DNA from 2 places in the Lactococcus sp. LG606 genome. Region 2 is predicted to be linked to the other one. Evidence: riboswitches for the same ligand, from Rfam matches in the RefSeq annotation. Region 2 holds a riboswitch; the other holds the start of a gene.
The links. A riboswitch is a leader RNA that binds a small molecule or an ion and turns the genes downstream of it on or off. The one in region 2 is predicted to bind thiamine pyrophosphate.
Positions count from the first base shown of each region.

Region 1: it holds a riboswitch for thiamine pyrophosphate, as region 2 does, so the genes downstream of both, thiM (hydroxyethylthiazole kinase) here and thiT (energy-coupled thiamine transporter ThiT) in region 2, are expected to answer to the same signal.

Region 1 is NZ_CP071301.1:654,157-664,129, reverse strand. It holds gene J0J35_RS11565 (hypothetical protein) at 1-397, opposite strand, end outside; gene J0J35_RS03310 (YxeA family protein) at 526-867, opposite strand; gene thiE (thiamine phosphate synthase) at 1,005-1,643, opposite strand; gene thiD (bifunctional hydroxymethylpyrimidine kinase/phosphomethylpyrimidine kinase) at 1,636-2,436, opposite strand; gene thiM (hydroxyethylthiazole kinase) at 2,433-3,194, opposite strand; TPP riboswitch at 3,263-3,366, opposite strand; gene rsgA (ribosome small subunit-dependent GTPase A) at 3,511-4,596, opposite strand; gene rbsU (ribose/proton symporter RbsU) at 4,776-5,663, opposite strand; gene rbsD (D-ribose pyranase) at 5,689-6,084, opposite strand; gene rbsK (ribokinase) at 6,096-7,004, opposite strand; gene J0J35_RS03270 (LacI family DNA-binding transcriptional regulator) at 7,006-7,995, opposite strand; gene J0J35_RS03265 (NAD(P)/FAD-dependent oxidoreductase) at 8,147-9,469, opposite strand; gene J0J35_RS03260 (GNAT family N-acetyltransferase) at 9,547-9,819, opposite strand; gene J0J35_RS03255 ((4Fe-4S)-binding protein) at 9,838-9,973, opposite strand, start outside.
Region 2 is NZ_CP071301.1:1,524,472-1,534,444, forward strand. It holds gene J0J35_RS07515 (amino acid permease) at 1-595, shown strand, start outside; gene J0J35_RS07520 (serine hydrolase domain-containing protein) at 669-1,613, opposite strand; gene J0J35_RS07525 (CppA C-terminal domain-containing protein) at 1,610-2,386, opposite strand; gene J0J35_RS07530 (CPBP family intramembrane glutamic endopeptidase) at 2,464-3,252, shown strand; TPP riboswitch at 3,287-3,385, shown strand; gene thiT (energy-coupled thiamine transporter ThiT) at 3,441-3,977, shown strand; gene J0J35_RS07540 (aminoacyl-tRNA deacylase) at 3,990-4,469, shown strand; gene J0J35_RS07545 (DUF3397 domain-containing protein) at 4,578-4,934, shown strand; gene J0J35_RS07550 (YdbC family protein) at 5,006-5,221, opposite strand; gene J0J35_RS07555 (UDP-N-acetylglucosamine 1-carboxyvinyltransferase) at 5,270-6,535, opposite strand; gene J0J35_RS07560 (hypothetical protein) at 6,768-7,487, shown strand; gene J0J35_RS07565 (ABC transporter ATP-binding protein) at 7,592-9,685, opposite strand; gene J0J35_RS07570 (ABC transporter ATP-binding protein) at 9,738-9,973, opposite strand, start outside.

The sequences.
Region 1 (9,973 bases), 870 kb from region 2:
TTCTTGTTGAAGCATCGGCTGTAAAGGCTGAAGATACAACATCACCTGTACTGTTAACCATTGCAGAAGCAGCACCAGTCGGTGTAATTTTAGTTGCAGAAAACTGAACGTTCGACATTGTTAAGTTATTTGTCGCCGTAGATGTTGAAGATTCACCTGCAGCTTGTTGTGTACCGTCATTATTCCCGATAGCATTTCCCGTAGCGGCAGCACTTGAAGGTCCAGCCTGTTGTGCATAAATAACAACCTCACCATTAGAGACCTGATTTTTAATGGTGGTCGTTACGGCCTCCACAGCTGATTGAGAAACAATCATGTTTGAAACTGCAGCAAGTAACACCACAGAAGCTAAGGTGAACTTTCTTTTCCTTGTATTAATTTTCTTATCCTTCTCCAATCTTTTGGTGTGATAGCGCTTTATATTTTAATTGTACAGAATTGTCAGAACAAAAGCGAATTAATTGCTTAAACATTTATTAATATTAAACAAAATAAAAAAATAATGCAGTAGGCATTATTTTTGTTTTATAACTTTATCTTCTCTAGCGCTTTTGGCGGAACACTTCTTTCTTCTACAATATTCCAACGTACAATCTTATCGTAATTTACGTGAGCCATGATGTATACACCTTCACGTAATGAATCTGCACGTAAACGTAGATCTTTGATTTCCCCTTTACTATTAGAGGATTTGAAGAAATAGACGTATTCACTTTCTGAATCAGAAGTGCTTCTGGTCACAGAACTCGTCTTGTTTTCCAAAGTAACTTTCGCGTAATAGTCAGTCGTGTTTAAAATATGTTTTAAAGCAAAATATCCTCCACAAAAAATAATTGATACAACAGTTAACCCAATAAATCTTTTCATATTTTCTCCAATAGTCTTATTTATTTATAGTATACTAAAACATAAATACATTTTTAAGAGCAATTTGAACATTCATGTTTTTGTGTTTATTATAAGTAATAAAAGGAGACTTTTTAATGATAAATACTATTTTTTGTCTAAAATAGTGCGTGTATTTTTCTTACGATATTTTGTGGATTTGTTGCTCTTGTTAAAAGTGAAATAACTGCCACTCCATCCAAAGGCATTTGGCTCAGTTTATTTAGCGAATCAAGAGTAATGCCACCAATTCCAACGATTGATTTTTGATTTACAAGAAGCAACTCTCTCAGTTGTTTTTCTCCAAATGGCTCGGCAGCATCTGATTTACTGCTTGTAGGATAAATGGGGCCAATGCCAAGATAATCTGCGTCACTTTTTTGTGCTGCTAAGAGTTCTTGTTTATTTCTAACCGATAGCCCAATATATTTTTTCGGGCCTAGCTTTTCTCTGGCTTCTGCAATTGCTCTATCTTGTTGTCCAAGATGAACCCCATCTGCTTGGATCATGCAAGCCAGTTCTAAATCATCATTGACAATAAAAGGGATATGTAAGTCCTTTGCTGCTTCTTGGAGCTTCAATACAGTGGTCATTCTTTGATTTTGATTCCTATAAATTGTTCCTTTATCGCGAAATTGATAGGAAGATACTCCTGACTGTAGAATCACAATAATTTTTTCGACTGCTTTTTCTATGGATAATTCAGCAAAATTTTGTGGACCTGCAATAAAATAACACTTTAAATATTCTTTATTCATCACATCTTACCCAATGATTAAGAGGACCGTGTCCGTGACCAACATTAATACTTTCTTTTATTGCGTTTGTGATAAAGGATTTTGCATGAGGTAAAATATCAAGCAGTTCTTCTCCCCGTGCAAGATGAGCTGTAATATATGAGGAAAGTGTATCCCCTGTACCATGTGTTCGATTTGTATGAATTCTTGAAGTAGAATAACACATAATTTCACCAGATTCTGTCAATAATAAATCTGTCACAGTTTCTCGCGCTGAATGCCCTCCTTTAATCAGAACATTTTTCGCCCCCAAACTTTGCAGATCATAAAGCGCTTGTCGTATCTCTTCCTCATTAGAAATCGGGTAATCCAGAAGTACTTCTGCTTCTTGCAGATTCGGCGTAATGAGTTCTGCTAAGGGAAAAAGGTCTTTTTTTATGCACCTGATAGCTTCATCTGAAAGAAGAACGGTACCTCCTTTTGCAACCATCACCGGATCAACTACCAAATGTTGGGGTTGATAGCGTTTAATTCCTGTGATAACAGCTTTAACTTGAGCTACATCGAAAAGTGCCCCTGTTTTTGCAGCAGAAATATCTAAGTCAGAAAACACTGAGTCAAATTGCGATAATATAAAATGAGGCGCTACACTTGAAATCTCTTGCACCCCAAGTGTATTTTGAGCAGTCAGACCTACAACAATCGTAGCCGAATAAACTTTTTGACTGTGAAAAGTTTTAAGATCCGCATTAATTCCTGCTCCTCCACTTGAATCAATACCTGCAATTGTGACAACTTGTGGTACCTCAATCATTTTCTTAGCCCCGCTTTCTTTGAACTGCAATAGATATTATTTAATAAGGCAGTGATGAAATCTCCAGGAAGCCCTTTGACTTGTCGTTCTGCCTGGATTCCAGATTCACTAAAAAATTTAGTAGCTTCATATGAAGCTTCAAGTAGGTGAGAATTTGTGGCTGAAAAAGTAGCGATCGCCGCAGTTAACATATCACCACATCCAACATTTATTTCAAAAAGTTTGCTGCTTGTCTTCACATAATGCAGATGATTTCCATCTGTGATGACATCTGTTTGTCCCGTCTGAACAATAACAGCATTTGTTTTTTTTGCTGCACTTTTTGCATTATTACTGCTGATAGTCGTAGCAAGTGAGTCGATACCTTTACTCTTTTCTTCCTCTTCAGCAAACCAAGCAATTTCCGAAGCATTCCCTCGGATAATATCGAAGTGAATTTCAGATAAGAGTTGTTTCATGATTTTGGCCCTATAAGGAACGTGTACGGCTACTGGATCTAAAACAACCGGGATTCCTTTTTCGTTTGCTAAACGTCCCGCTACAATGAAAAGTGGTACATATTCTTGGCTCAAAGTACCTGTATTTAAAACAAGTACACTTGCAAGTGTAAGGAGATCTTTAATTTCATCCTTTTCGGACGACATTAAAGGTGAAGCACCTAGAAAACTTACAAGATCAGCAACTCTTTGGATGGTAACACTATTCGTAAGACTTAAGATTAAAGGCTTTTGATGACGAATTTCTGTTAAAGTTGACATAAAAAAACTCCTTTGTAAACACAAGGAGGGGAAAGCAAAAAACATACCACATCAAGTTAGATAAACTAAAAGTAGTAATGACACATCCCTTCGCAGGTCTTAACCCGAGCAGGTTTGATGGTTTTTCTCAACTGATAAAATGATCATTTTATCGGTACCCATTGTGTTATGATATTTATTTTTTCTATAGGATTATATTTCATATAGAAATTAATTTTAGTATAACATACTGTGTCATAAAGATAAAGCAAGCGCTCAAATTTTTATTGGTTCTATCATAAAAAGCACTGATGAGTAAAGATCAGTGCTTTGTCTTCTAGTAGTAACGTTTATTTTTTTGTTTTAGTGCTTTACGAACATTTTTCATGCCGCCAACTTCTTTAAACATTGTGTCGAGTTTTTTTCTTTCAATTTCTCTGTTATTTAGACCTGCATAAGCTGTTTCTTTTAGTAGCTTTTGGTAGTTTGAAAAACGTTCAAATGAAAGTTCACCTTGTGCAAGAGCGCCTTGAATAGCACATGCGGGTTCATTGCCATGCTTACAATCAGAAAACTTGCATTGCGATTCTAAAGCTTCAATATCTGAGAAGCTTTCACTAAAATTTGCCCGATCTAAGCCAACTTCACGTATCCCCGGCGTATCAATAATCATAGCTCCTGAAGGTAATTTAAATAGCCTACGTTGTGTTGTGGTGTGCTTTCCTTTTCCATCACTGCGTAGATTATTTGTTTTTAACGCTTTTTGTCCCAATAATGCGTTAACCAATGTTGATTTACCCACACCAGATGAACCAATCAAAACATAGGTTTCTCCGGCCGTGATGTAGGATTGTAAAGGAAAATATCCATTTTCAGTTTGTGAGGATGTCAGAATAATATCAACACCTAAACTAATCACTTGGAGAGCTGCTTGTTTTTGTTCCATATTCTGTGCTACATCTGTTTTAGTTAATACAAATACAGGAAGAGCACCTGATTCCCATACTAGGGTAAGATAACGCTCTGCTCGTCGTAGATTAAAGTCTTCATTAAGCGACATACAAATCAAGACTTTATCTATATTAGTCGCCATAAGTTGGCGTTCATGCGTCTCTCCAGCTGCTTTACGAATAAGAGCTGAGTGGCGTGGCAAACAGCGCTGAATTTGTGCCCGTCCAGTAGAATCTGTTTCTCGATCTAAGAGAACGAAATCGCCGACTACTGGAAAGTCAAGTGATTCTAATGCTTCAAAACGATATTTCCCCGATACTTCTGCTTTGACTTCAACTGATTGAGTTGCGACGATGTATTGATTGCGATTCTGCTCAATCACTCGTCCGGGATAAAAATCTGGATAATTCATAGCTTCTTTTTTAAATTTTTCTGTGAAGCCTAATGTATTTAATCTATAGTTTGTGTTCAAGTTTTGTTCCTCCAAAAAGTTTTAGTAACTTATTGGGAGACAACATGGTTCAGACGTGAGCAAGTGCCTCCCCATGTCTTACAATTTCCTTATTTACGTGCATAATTGCTCCTTTCTTTTACTTCAAGTATAGCATATCTTAATATAAAAAAATACAGCCTTTAAAGCTGTATTTCTCTTTAGATAGTAACAGTTATTGAGGCTGCAATAATGATTAAGACCAGACCAATAATTGTTAGGAGCATTTCTTTTTTTGTTTTTCTTTGATTTAAGAACCAGATTCCTGTCAAAGTTGCTAAAACAACAGATGTTTGAGAAAGAATAAATCCAGTCGCCAAACCATTCATATCAGGTTGAGCAGAGATGAGATAAGTTAAGGCCGCAAATGCAAAGAAGAAACCGGAGATGATATGTTTGTATGATACACTTTCAAAGATTGCCATTTTTGACTTTTCTTTGAAAGAGATGACAATACTGTAAATAAGAGCAGTCAAGAGCATACCAATGGCTTGTGGGAGAAAGGCTTCTTGACCTGACAAGTTACTAGCTTGAGGTGCAGCAGAGTAGGCCCAATACCCAATCGCACCAAGCGCTAAGAAAATAACTACTTTTCTCAAAAGCCCCGTACTTGCAGGCGTTTTTTCTTCAGACCAAACAGTCAAGCTCGCACCAAAAATAATAAGTATAAGAGAGAAAGCTCCCAAAATTTTAGCACTAACACCAGGCCAGTTTCCCAAAGCAACAACACCCCAAAGTGATGCAGCTAAGAGTTGGAAAGCTGTCGTAATTGGCATTACTTTAGAAGAACCAATCAAACTAAAACAGTAAAAAGTTACGATTTGCCCTGCAGCCCAACCGATTCCAGATAAAATACCGAGAAATAAATCCATCCCTGAAGCTAAATGAATGCCTTGTGACATGGAAAAAACTAGGGCAAAAATTAGAGTACCTAAAGTTGAACCAAGGATTTGGTTGACGGGTTTCCCACCAATTTTTGAAACGATTGTTGGGTAAAGCCCCCAACCAAGAAGCGGGCCAAGGCCAATTAATAGTGCTGTTGTATTCATGTTTTTGTTTTTCTCCTATTTGTCTTTAAAATACGACATTGCTTTCTAGTAAGATGTTTGCGTAAGGTGTCATTTCTCCTGTACGGATAAAGGCATGACAGTTATTTAACTCTGCCTTCATATCGCTATGTGGAATAAATTCGACAGGTGTATTAGGTAAGCGATCAGTAATTTGAGTTAAAATTTTTGGGTTATTTTCTTTTATCTCTTCAGCAAGATAGATTTTTTGAACTTCAAGTTCTTCTAAAACGTTATTTAAGACGTCCATGAAGCTTGGAATACCATTATCTACAGCCAAGTCAATTTTTTCTGTTCCTCTTGGAACTGGCATCCCAGCATCACCAATGCTAAGCTTGTCAAAGTGACCCATTTGAGCAATGACACGTGAAATATCAGAATTTATAACTTTTGTTTTTTTCATTTGAAATACTCCTAATCCAGTTCATTTTTGTAAGGGATAGAGGGTTGTGCGCCATATCTTTGTACAGTCAGTGATGAAGCTTTACTGCCATAAAGAATAGCATCCTCAATATTACTGAAATCAGCTTTTAAAACAGTGCTTAAAGCACCGATGAAAGTATCACCAGCAGCTGTTGTATCGACAGCCGCTACCTTGAAAGCAGGAATAATACCAGACTTGCCATCTTTGATATCATAATAAGCTCCTTTACTTCCTAAGGTGATAATCACTGCTTCAATACCAAGATTGTGGAAGTAATCAGCAGCAGCTTTTAGACTATGCTCATCTTCTACTTTTATTCCAGTTATGAGTTCAGCTTCAGTTTCATTGGGAATAATGATATCGGTTGTAGCTAAGAGCTCTTGTGGAATATCCGTTCTCGCAGGTGCTGGATTAAGAATAGTTCTAACATCATTTTCTTTAGCAAGCTTAAAGGCAGTAACTGTACTGTCAAGGGCACTTTCAAATTGGGCAATCAAAAAATCGCTGTTGGCAATAATATGCTTTGAGTTTTCAACGTGATCCGGTGTAAATGCATTATTCGCCCCTGAGAAAATCATAATGCTGTTTTCACCAGAATCATCCACGGTAATAAAGGCTTGACCTGTAGATTGGCTTTCTAAGAGTTGGACAGCTGAAGTATCTATATCTTCATACTCTAAAAGCTCACGCATCATTTGTCCAGCACCGTCTTTACCAATGGCACCGATAAAGAAAGTATCAGCGCCAGAACGCTTTGCTGCTACCGCTTGGTTGGCACCTTTACCGCCACCGGCAGTAAAATGTTCTTTAGCATGTAAAGTCTCACCTGGTTTCGGCATATTGCTTACTCTCAAAGTTGTATCTAGGTTGATACTGCCAATAATTGTGATCTTATTCATTTTAGTTCTCCTTTATTTTTATTTTTCTTGTACTGTCACGTTCAACATAAGAAACTTTAAGTTTAATCTGTTTTTGGTCAATTGGCTGATGGTTTGCCATTTTATAAATTAATTGGGCCGCTTCATGCCCCATTTCATAAGCGGGTTGATGAATTGTTGAAAGAGCGGGATAAACGTATTTGCTCATCAAAATATCATCATAACCAATCAGTTGGATATCTTCAGGAATACGTTTATTTATGCGATGAATCTCCTGCATATATGCAACCGCATGAACATCAGAAGGCAGAATAATCGTATCAAGAGTGTTTTGTTCTTTGAGAAGTTTTTCTGCTTCCGCTTGGATTTCCAAAAAATCATAGCTCATACTTTGAAAAACTTGATAGTCCACCGCTACTTGATTTAAGTAGGTAATACTAGAACTAAAGCGTTCATTCGTATTATCCGTTGTCAATGGTCCTCGAACAACTGCAATCTGCTGTGCTCCTGCTTCTACTACAGCCTTGGCAGCCAGAAATCCGCCGTGGCTGTTGTCAGAGAAGACACCAAATTCACTTTTCTTACCTACACGATCCACAGTTACTGCAGGTAAATCAAACTCAGGAAATTCTTCCTTAAAGTCAACCGTTGTGATGACACCAGCAGCATTGCTTTGAACTAAAAACTGAAGATAGGACTTGATTATTTCACGATCTTCACTAACATTCCCTAAAATTAATTGGTAGCCTTTTTCTCTAAGAAATTCTTCCACTCCTTTCGCCAACATTGGAAAGAAGGGATTAGAGATATCAGGCAATAAAAGACCGACCAAGTTACTTTTTTTACTTTTTAGAGACTGAGCCGAGATATTTGGTGAGTAATTCAAGTCCTGAATCGCATTTTTAATCTTTACCTCTGCTTCTGCGCTAACATATCCGTTATGTGTGATATATCTTGAAACTGTAGACACGGAAACGCCAGCTTTCGAGGCAACCTGTTTGATTGTAGCCAATAGACCTCCTTGTGACATAATGTGGAAACGTTCTCACATATTACTTAACTATTGTAATCGCTTGCTGTAAATATGTCAAGCATAAACTAAAAATTATTAGATTAATTAAAAAACGCAAAAAAAGAGCTTCAACCTTGGCTCTTTCTGCTTTTTAGTCATAAAGATAGAATAAATCACTAGCAATTGTGGGATAGGCCATGATCATATTTTGAAATTTGTCCAAATTAATAGCTTGATTAATGCAGAAATTCAAGATATTTACAAGTTCTTCTGCCACTGTCGAGAGAAGTGTCGCTCCAAGAATTTCATTTTTATCATTTACAATAACATTAATTTTTGAAAGAGGATCAGCTATGCGTTTATAGGTATACCAATCCGTCATATCTATGTTTCGCTCATTTTCTTTATCAAGAATTTTGGTTTGACCAATTTGGGCGAGTTTGCTAGATCCAAAAATAACAGTAGGAATGGCCGGATATTTGATACCTTCATTTTGACCGTCCTGTGCAAAATAACGTGCAAGGTATCTGGCTTCAAAACCTGAAACAGGGGTTAGCTTGGGCTGCTTTTTATCTAAAACATCTCCGATAGCATATATACTTGGATTATTAGTTTGTAAAAATTCATTGACTTCAATACCTTTAGCCGTTGTTTTTACACCGACAGCGTCCAGATTTAGGTCTTCAATATTTGGAATACGCCCGACTGCTGAGATAAAACCGTCAGCAGTGACTTTGCGATTGTCTTCACTAGTGATTTTGATTCCTGAGTCAGTTTGTTCAAGCCTTTCAGGCGAAAAATTATCAATAAAGGAAATGCCTTCCTTTTGTAATTGCTTAATATACGAGGCTGCAAATTCATTCGCGAAACCTCGAATTTTTAGTGCTCCGTGTGTGAGAACAGAAACCTCAGCTCCCGCTGCATTAGCGATTTGCGCTAATTCAAGTGAGACATAACCCGAACCTAAGAAAACAAGACGTTTGGGAAGTTCATCTAGCTCTAAGAAGTCATTAGAAGTCAGTAAATACTCATTACCCGGAATATCCAAAACCCTTGGTCGTGCACCAGTTGCTAGGATATAGTTATCCGCAAAGTATGCCTTATCCCCGACATCTAGATGTCCATCGGTCTGAAAACTTGCCGAGCCATAAACAGTCTTAATGCCTGCGCTTTTCAATCCTTGTTCAGTGCTTGAAGGAATGCCATCACTGTATGCTCTTTTTCGAGCTAGCATCTCTTGCCAATCAATTCTAAGGTTACCGTGTAAACCAGCGGATACGAGATTTTCTGCTCTGTACTTTGCTTCAACAAGTGCCATCATAATCTTTGTGGGATCACAACCATAGTTCGGGCACGTTCCGCCCCATTTATCCTTTTCCGCAATTAGGACAGATGCTCCCTGCTCTTTGAGTGCATAAGCTAGTGCATTCCCTCCAGGTCCTGCACCGATAATAATATAGTCATATTTTTCCATATCTGCTCCTCCAACTTTCTCTTAAATCTATCATAATAGGAAAAAAGCCAAAACGCGAATGTTTTGACTTGTTTTTCCTATTTTAAAACGTCTTGTAATTCTTCTTTGTGGGTTCTAAAATACTTTGCCGCATACGGGCAAGTCGCTTGAAGTTTGAGATTTTCTTTACGTGCTTTCTCGATCCCTGCTTTTAAAAGTAGTTGAGCAAGACCCTGGCCTCGATATTCAATAACAACACCTGTATGAGTGATAACAATATTATTGCCCATTCTCATAAATGTCATCTCGCCGATGCGTTCATTATTGTCATTGTACAAGATAATGTTGTTGTCTTCTTCAACAGTTTTCATAGTCTTCCTCTTTTCTTTTTACTTGATAAATTTTAGTGCACCAGATGGACAACGATTGATAATCTCTTGATTATCAAATTTTTCTCCATTGTCTGGGATAATCCATGGTCTGCGCCCCACTTCCCAGACAGCTGCATTACCACGTACGCATTCT
Region 2 (9,973 bases):
CCCAATGTTCCTCTTGCTCCTTATCTACAACTGGAACGACTTGGCAACATCAACAATGAGCCCGTTTGTCATGGTCTTTAACAAAATGCATATTCCATTTGCTGCAGACATCATTAATTTCATTATTATTCTGGCGCTCTTTTCTTCAATCAACTCTGGCATTTATGCCTCTTCAAGAATTTTATTCTTCCGCTTAAAAAATCATAAAGGGAAGTTTTCGCAAAAAATTGCTACTTTAAATAAAAGCAAGGTTCCTCAAAGAGCTGTGCTCTTCTGCTCTGGGACATTGTATATTGGTGTTGTTCTTTCTTACTTCTTAGGAGACAGCTTATTCAACTATCTCGCTGGTTCTTTATCTTACACTGTCCTTTTAGTTTGGTTCTTAATTAGTCTTGCAGGCTTCTTATTGGCGCGTAAGGCCAAAGCTCTAGGTACTATGAGTATGAGTCTTATTGCTCTTATTGCTTTGTTATTGATTTTCTTTGGTATCCTTACCACTAACCCTATTGGAGTAACCCTCTTTACCGCACTACTTTACTTTATTATATTAATCAGTTATCGGAAAAAGAACGATCCTGTAGACAATATCAGTTAAGAAATATTAAACATTTTCCTTTTTAAAAGGAAAATGTTTTTTTATGTGGTAGTAATAAAAGCTGACAGGACTGTCAGCTTAAATTTTTTATGAGTGTTTCAATCAATACATCGCGATCTGCAATCCATTGTGCCCGCTCATCTTTCAGATGCACACGATTGGATAAGAAAATCACCGCTTTTTTTGCTTCCAGATTCATCAGGATGAAAGTTCCTGTGTAACCTGTGTGCAGTAACCATTGGTCATGTAGGAAGTCCCAAGCTAAACTTCTTGGACGTTGACCCGCTGCAAAATTTTTCTGTAGGGCCAAATATTTTGTGTCTGAAAAATAACCTTGAACAAATTTCACCAAATCATTCATCGGTGCAAAAAGCCCTGCTGATCCACAATGTTTTCCTAACACTTTTGCTTTTGGATCATGAACTGTTCCCACTCTCGTATCTAGACTTGTCGGTACAGCATTGGTAACAGGACCAAAAGATGTGGCAGACATGTCCCATTTTTCAAAAACCTCTGCTTTAAAAACTACGTCTAAAGATTTCCCATAAAGCTTTTCAAGCATAAAGCCCAACAAAATAAAGTTAATATCTGTGTAGTGACAACTTTTGTCTTCCGTTACCTCGATATGGTCAATCGCCTCTTTTAAACCTTTAAAATCTAACTTATCACGGTTTTCAATAAACGGATTGATACCTGTTGTATGAGTAAGAAGCTGTCTCAAAGTGATGCTCTCATCATGAAAATCAGGATAATAATCCGTAAACGGAGCATCCAGACTTAACTTTCCTGATAAAACGAGGTTAATGACTACTGTTCCTGTACCTACAACTTTTGAAACGGAAGCTAAATCCCATTTTTTCCCTGCAACCAATGGTTCGACTTGTGGAAGTATTGCTTGATTGCCTCGAACAAACTCTTGAACCTTTGTTCCTTCTACAATAGCAATCTGGCAGCCTGGGAAAATTGCTTCTGCCACATAGTCATCAATTGTCGCTAAAAATTCTTCTTCACTTTTCATAGGCCTTGTTTTGTAAACCAAAGTTCCATGTGGTGTGGGATGTCAATAGCCAATGTCTTTGCTTTTTTATCCAGATACAATTTTTCATCAGGTAAATCATCTGCAAACTGAGCCAAATCAAAAGATGGCGACACTTGAAAACGTAAAAGCATCAGGTCTAGCTTTTCATCCATATTAGCTGTCAAGTCAGGTCCATCATTTTGACAAAAGACCAGATGCAAGCCAGCAAGATCTAAAAGATTCCCTTGCGCTTTTACACCAAGAATTTTTTCGTACTCTGAAATAATAGACTTTTCAGCAATATTAATTTGCACCTCTTTAATAGCGAAATCGGATAATCCTGTAAATTCTCCCTCATCAAAGTCAACTTCAGCTTTAGCAACTTCCGTTAAGTCTGACCAATCATTTACAGATACCATCAGAAAAACATCACTTTCTGGAGAAACAGCTTCAAAAGCCCAACTGTCTTTTACCTGATAAAGATGTGTGACTTGGTCCAGATTACGCGCTAAAAGCTGTTCGATTTCATCCTCATCAGCTTGGATGACTGTACGTCCATGTTTTTTCACACCTTGAACTGGAACTACACCTGGTGATTCCTCTAAGATTAACCTTGGTTGCTTTGCTTCATAACCAGATAAAAAAACTTCTGCATTTTCTTCGTGCAAGACTTTCATGCCAAGCACATCACGATAAAAATTTAAATTTTCTTCGCGATTGAGTACACGGTAGCCTGGTAAGCAAACTTCTAAATTATTTATGAATTCTTTCATTCTGATTCTCCATTTATCTTCTTATATTTTATTAAAACTTATACAAATTATCAATGATTATATGTTAGAATTGTTTTATGATTAAATTTCGAGACCTTATTAAAAAACCTTGGACCTGGACAATCCTTCCTGCTCTTCTCTTTGCCCTTCCTTTTTCTTTACGGGCTGGTTGGGGGCAGTGGTTAGGACTCAGCCTCCTTCTTTATCTAATTAGTTTAATTTTTACTTATAAAAAATCAATCTGGCTTGCTTTCTTTGTACTTTCTTTATTACCAAGTTTTGCTACGTCACTCATGAGCCAATTGCATTCTGGAAGAGCTTTTTCTTCTCTTGACCAAGTGATCTTTTTTATGATTTTCTTTATTGCTCTTGGCTTATCTTACTTTCTTGCTCGCCGCCGTAATATTATTCCACCGATTGCTATCAAAGAATTTCCCTTGGGCAAAATTGCCCTCGGATTTGGTGCGCTTTTCTTAGTTTCACTCTGTGTCAACAATTTAGCACAGGCGCTTGGTTTACAAGCAAGTACAGAAAATCAAGAGGCATTGAATAGTCTCGCCCAGGTTATTCCTTTAGGCATCTTTGCTGTCCAAACGATTTTTGCCGGTTTCTTTGAGGAACTCACTTACCGTGTTGGCCCTTTCGAAGTTCTCTTCACAAAAAATAAATTTTTAGCCTTCGTGACAGCAGCTCTGCTTTTTGCAGGTATGCACAGTCCAACAGATCTTTACAGTTGGCTTGTTTATGGCTCAATGAGTCTGGTGTTAACCACATTCTATTTTAAATACCGAAATTTTTACCTCAATATGGCCATTCATATGGCTTGGAATTTTCTGGGAATAAGTATGACATTTTTGCTAAAGTAAACATCTTATGGTATATTAAGATTGTAAAATTAAAAATTTGCACAATGGGTGCTCTAAGGGAAACCAAGAGCTGAGAAACACCATTTGACCTGATCTGGTTAGTACCAGCGTAGGAATGTGTTTGTATAGGGGACTGCTGTCTTCAATTCTCTCTAACCCTCCTTTGTGCCAACAAAAGGAGATTTTTTATGTCTAATTCTAAAGTTTTAGAACTTACCGAAACAGCTATTGCTGCTGCATTAGCTCTTGTCTTGAGTTTCATCTCGATAAACTATGCTCAAGTTTTTTATCTTGAGCTGGCAGTTATTCCCTTACTGGTCTTAGCCTTGCGCCGCGGCGTATTTTGGGGCATGACAGGCGGGCTAGTATTTGGTCTACTTCTGATTGTATTAGGTCAAGCCACTATCTTGACTCCAGTACAGGCCTTGCTTGAATATATCGTTGCACCGATTTCTCTTGGTTTAGCTGGTGTTTTGCGCAAAAAGGACTCTAGCCAAACACGCACAATCTTTGCTGCAGCTTTTCTCGGCGTTCTTATCAAATATTTTTGGCACTTTGTCGCTGGTGTTATCTTTTGGGGACAATATGCTTGGAAAGGCTGGGGGGCTATTCCCTATTCATTTGTTGTAAATGGAATAAGTGGAATTGCGACCGCAGCTCTTGCTGCTCTAGTCCTTGTTCTGCTCTCCAAGAGTGCACCTCAGATTTTTCAAGCGAAAAAGTGATATAATGAACGCATGAGCAAGAAAAAGAAACTGAAAAAAACATTAGTTGAACAAATTCTGGACAAAGGTCAAGTCAATCATGAAGGGCTTGCTCTCAATGCTTTAGAAGCAGAGCTCATGCCTGAAGACATCCAACGTCGTGACATTTATAAAACGCTCGCACTTATAGGAGATAAAACGGGTCCAATCGTAGGGATTCTTCCTCTGACAGAGCATCTTTCTGAAAAGAAATTAGCAAAGGTCTCTGGAAATAAGAAGGTCCACATGATTCCTCAAAAAGATTTGCAGAAAACCACTGGATACATCCATGGTGCTAATAATCCTGTCGGTATCTGGCAAACCAAAAGGTTCCCTATCTATATCGATACCATCGCACTGGATGCAGATAAAATCATTGTTTCTGCCGGTGAAGTCGGCCGTTCTATACGCCTCAATCCAAAAGAACTCGCAACTTTTGTACAAGCTGAATTTGCTGAAATTCGTGAAATTTAAATAAAAAGGAAAGCTTAACTATGGCTTTTCTTTTTATTTTTACATCTCGATTTATTGTTCCGACAAATAACACTTTACAAAAGTACCCAAAACCGCTAAAATTAAGCTATGTTACCTAAGATTATTGCCACTTTATATCCGCTTCTCAGCTGGATCGTATTGGTTTTCGCTTTTAAATTTTTACGTATTCGCCACTTGACTAATCGAAAACTTCGCATTCCTGATATTTTTGTCCTCTTTTTAATTTTTGGACTCCAACTTTTTTCAGAGCAATTTACTGCTATCAATATTTTGCCTTACTACTTTTTGATTCTTTCCTTCTTAGCTCTCGTCTTGTTGCTATTAGATTTGTTCTATTTTAAAGACTTCAAATATAAACGTTTCTTTAAGCTTTTTTGGCGCATTACTTTTGTGATTACTTTTGCTCTTTACATCGCTATGATTGTCATGATTTACATGCATTGATAAAAGAACCATACTAATGGTTTTTCTTTTTATATATGATTCATAAAAAAAAACCAGAAAAACTGGTTTTTTTATTTGTTTCCGAGTTCTTTCAAAAGAACAGCAAATTCTTCATCTGTCAGCGTAATTCCCTTGCCCATCTTTTCATGGTCGGGCGACCACTGGCGCAAATCATACTTAGCTTCCATGCCATTCCATGACACGCGGTTAAGCTCTTTTGTCCAGCCTTTAGCATTTTCAGATAGAGTAATAAGATGCTCCTCAATTTCAAATTTTAAATCAGCCATATACACCTCCTATATTAATGATACGTAAAAAGTGTTAACTTTTCCCAATTAATCTTCAATAAGTTGAATATCAACACCTAAAGCCGTCATTTTTTCTATGATACTATCGTAACCTCGAAGAATAAATTCAATATTTTCAATCGTTGTTGTACCTTCGGCGATAATACCAGCCAAAACTAAACTTGCTCCTGCACGCAAGTCGGTAGCACGAACATGAGCACCTTGAAGCTTATTAGGTGCTTCATAAATAATATGATCATCTACAGTTGAGATTGTAGCACCCATACGTGCCATTTCTGGCACATGATTGACACGTTTTTCATAAATCGTATCCTTAATCCAACCACGGCCTTGTGCTTTCAGTAATAACGGTGTGATTGGTTGTTGTAAATCAGTCGCAAAACCAGGGTAAGGTACTGTCTTAATATTGATAGCTTTTAAGTTTTCTGAGCGATGAACCTCGATAGAGTCCTCACGAATGGTCATGCGTACACCCATTTCTTCAAGTTTAGCAATAAAAGATTCTAAGTGTTCGTAGATAACATTGTCAACGATGACACCGTCTCCCATAGCTGCAGCCAAAGCAAGATAAGTTCCTGCTTCAATACGGTCAGGAATGACCGTATGACGTGCACCGTGCATTTCTGATTTTCCTGTAATACGAATCACATCTGTGCCAGCCCCACGTACCTTTGCGCCCATGTTATTCAAGAGTGTAGCCACATCAATAATTTCTGGTTCACGTGCTGCATTTTCAATAATGGTTACACCTTCTGCTGTACTCGCTGCAAGCATTGTATTAATTGTTGCACCTACAGAAACCATATCCATATAGATGGTTGTACCATGTAATTTTTCTTCTTTAGCTTCAAGGTGCATGGCATCTTCAAGGTAAGATAACTCTGCTCCTAAAGCTTCAAAAGCTTTAACATGAAGATCCATAGGACGTGGACCTAAATCACATCCCCCGGGCAAACCAACTGTTGACTTCCCAAAACGACCAAGAAGTGCTCCATTAAAATAATACGATGCACGCAAAGAGTTTATCTTACCATAGGGCAATGGCTTTGAAACAACGTCACGTGTATCAATCGTCAAAATACCCGCATCAGTATCACGTTGAATTTTTGCGCCCATGATTTCCATGATATCAACCAAACTTGCAACATCTGAAATATCGGGAACGCCTTCAAGTGTAACAATATCGTTAGCTAAAATCGTTGCCGGAATAAGGGCAACTACACTATTCTTAGCTCCAGAAATCGTTACCTTCCCTGAGATACTTTTACCACCATTGATTACTATTTTTTTCATAAATTTATTACTCTATCACTTATTGTTTTATTTGAGACATGAAATACATGTACCCTCTATTCTACCATTTTTCCCGTCTTTTGAATAGATGAAAAGCATCCTTTTTTCTTCGCAGATCTTCATCTATGAAATGTATTCATTTATCTGTCTAAAATCTCATTGTATATTATTATTTAACATTAGAAAAAAATGATAATATAACATTAGACACAAAAAATAAAGAAAGGGATAAATGATGAATTTTTCACTCAAAACTTCTTTCATCCCAAACAAAAAGAAAGCAACCTTTTTTAAAGCAAATTATTTTTTCAATATTAATAATGACATGCTCAACCATTTGGAACGTGCTCAAATAAGTCCAGTGCCTTCTCTTAATGAAGCAGATTATCAAGCTTATAATAAAATAATAAGTGCTGAAGGGAAATGGATTGGCATGAGCTCGGAACTCCTTCCTAAAAGTCAAAGCTATTCTCTCAAGAACAAAACCTTAAAGCTCCCCGGCTATACCTTTGAAGGATGGGCTAAAGTCCGTAACCGTCACAATGTACTTGCTCACCCCCAATCTCAGGAACAAGCCCAACTGTATGCTGGACCAACTTCAGTTATTCATCGCACCAGAGTCTATAATCCCAGCTTCCTCTGGAAACCTCAAGAAAAACATCACTTCGAGCCTATTGGGCAAATCTATGACTTTCATGCACAATGGACACCAATCAAATATCCTGTACGCTACAGCGCTAAAACAATTTGGAATGAACCACTTGAGTGGGACCATCCTGAAGGTATGCGAAGCATTGAACAAGGCTACATCTCACCAGCCAAAGTCAAATTACCTCACTATCACTTTGTCGGCTGGCAAGTAGAGGATGCTCCCTTAAGCAAAGAGCAGCTAATTATTCCTGCTGGTATTGGTCCTGTCGATATTATCGCTATTTTCGAGCAAATATCCTGATTCAGTATGATCAGCACTTTCCCTTATTTTAGGAAATCTTGACCACATTAAAAAAAACGCTCGTTAAAGCACGAGCGTTTTTTATATTAAGATACTTCTTAATTTTATTCAAAGACAAATTGGTTGTGATAAAGCTCAGAGTAGAAGCCACCAAGATTTACAAGCTCATTGTGGTTTCCTTCTTCAATAACTTCACCGTCCTTAAGAACAACAATTTTATCTGCATTAAGTATTGTTTTCAAACGGTGGGCAATAACAAATGAAGTACGACCAGCAATTGCTGCTTCCATAGCCATTTGAATTTGTTCTTCTGTCACCGTATCAACGTTTGATGTTGCTTCGTCAAGAATAAGCAAATCAGGGTTAGTCAAGATAGTACGGGCAATCGAAATTTGTTGTTTTTGACCTACAGAGAAAACATTATCGTCGTCATCCACAAGCGTTTCATAGCCATCTGGTAAGCTCTCAATGAATTCGTGGATATGTGTCGTCTTGGCTACTGTGATAACTTCATCCATAGTCGCATCTTTTTTACCAAACTTGATATTGTCCGCAATGGTTCCAGAAAAAAGGACAGATTCTTGCAAGACGATCCCAACTTTTGAACGTAATGAATCTAAGTCAAATTCACGAATATCGGTACCGTCAAACTTTATTCCCCCTTTGTCCACATCATAGAAACGATTCATGAGGTTCATAACAGTTGTTTTACCTGATCCTGTTGGACCAACCAAGGCAACCATTTGGCCTTTGTTTACATTAATGTTGACATCTTTGAGGACCGGCTTGCCAGGAAGATAACTAAAGTCAATATCTTCAATGTGTACACCTTCAGAAATACCTTCAAAAGTTTTACCATTTTCAGGACGTACTTCTTCTTTTTCATCAAACATCACATTCAGACGTGTTGCACCAGTTACCGCAAGTTGCAATTGACCGAAAGATGAAGAAATCTGCATGATTGGGTTGTAATATTGTTGCGCATATTGGATAAATGTAGCAAGCAAACCAAAGGCTGCAGCAGTTGATAATGAAGCATCATTAAGGAGGATATTAGCACCTGCAAAAATAACCAAAGCCAAAGTCAAGAGGGAGAAGCCATTCATCAATGGGAAAATCATACCTGACCAAGCTTGAGCTGCGAAGGTTGTTTTACGTACTTTATCATTACGTACTTCAAAACCTTCGATTGCATCTGCTTGAAGTCCTTCAACGATAATCGCTTTTTGACCAGAGATTTTTTCATCCATATAAGCATTAAGTTCGCCGACTTCTTTTTGTTGTCTATCTGTGTATTTCTTAGCTTGAATAATGATAATCACAGCGCAGAGAACGGCCACAGGAGTTGTAGAAATTGTCACTAATGCCATCTTGACATTTTGGTCGAAAATCATATACAAAATCCCGATGAACAGGGCAAAGTTAGTGGTAACATTCACCGCTGCTTGGTTCAATGTGTTTTGAATATTATCCAAGTCTGAGGTAAAGCGGGCGAGAATATCTCCATCCGCATGACGGTCAAAATACGAAATTGTTAGGCGTTCCAACTTACCAAAGAGACCTTTACGCATACGGTTTGTTGAGTGTGCAACGATACGTGTAAAGAGCAAGCTATAGATAAGTTGCGCAATACCTGTCATCACGTAAAAAGCAAGTAGCATCCACATTGAACGCATAAAGTCAGCCTTGCTTGGTGCATGTGATGTAGCTATCTTCATCAAGTCAGAAATTGACTGACCGTTAAGGTTAGCACGAATAGCTTCTGGAACATTGGCATCTGTAAGCTGGTGCCAATCTGTCGGAATCTTAGCCATGGCTTGAAGACTATCAATTGTTGTTCCTGAAGGAAGGTTAGAAGTTACCGCAGTTGGTACATTAGCAGATGTCAGACTATGCCAATCAACCACTTGTCCAGTAGCTTTCCCCATTTGCGCAGCAATCTGCTGCAAGGCGTCCTGAGCTTGGTTTGCTCCTGCCGCTATTTGTTGTAAACCTTTCATCGCTTCATCAGCGTGTTGATGACTAAAATAATCACCAACGTAAGTCGAAAGATGTGTGATAGAATCCCCGAGAAGTACGGGCGCTTTAACTTGCAGATAAGTAGCCGCAATGATAAATATCGCAATCACGAGGAATTGTAATTTATATTTTTTGAAGTAGAGATAGAAGAACTTCAATGCACGAGATGTATCATTCATAATCTTTTTTCATTTTCTTGTTTTTCATAAACAATTGAAGAACAATGAAAATTTAGTCCTCCTTTGCTTTCTGTGTATCATAGATTTCACGGTAAACTGCAGAATTCTCAACGAGCTCTGTGTGTGTGCCTTGCGCCACAAGTTTACCTTCATCAAGGACCAGAATATTGTCCGCATGAACGACAGATGAAATCTTTTGAGCGATAATAATTGTTGTCGTATCTTTTAAGTCATTGCTCAAAGCTTCTTGTACTAGTTTTTCTGACTTGGCATCAAGCGCTGATGTTG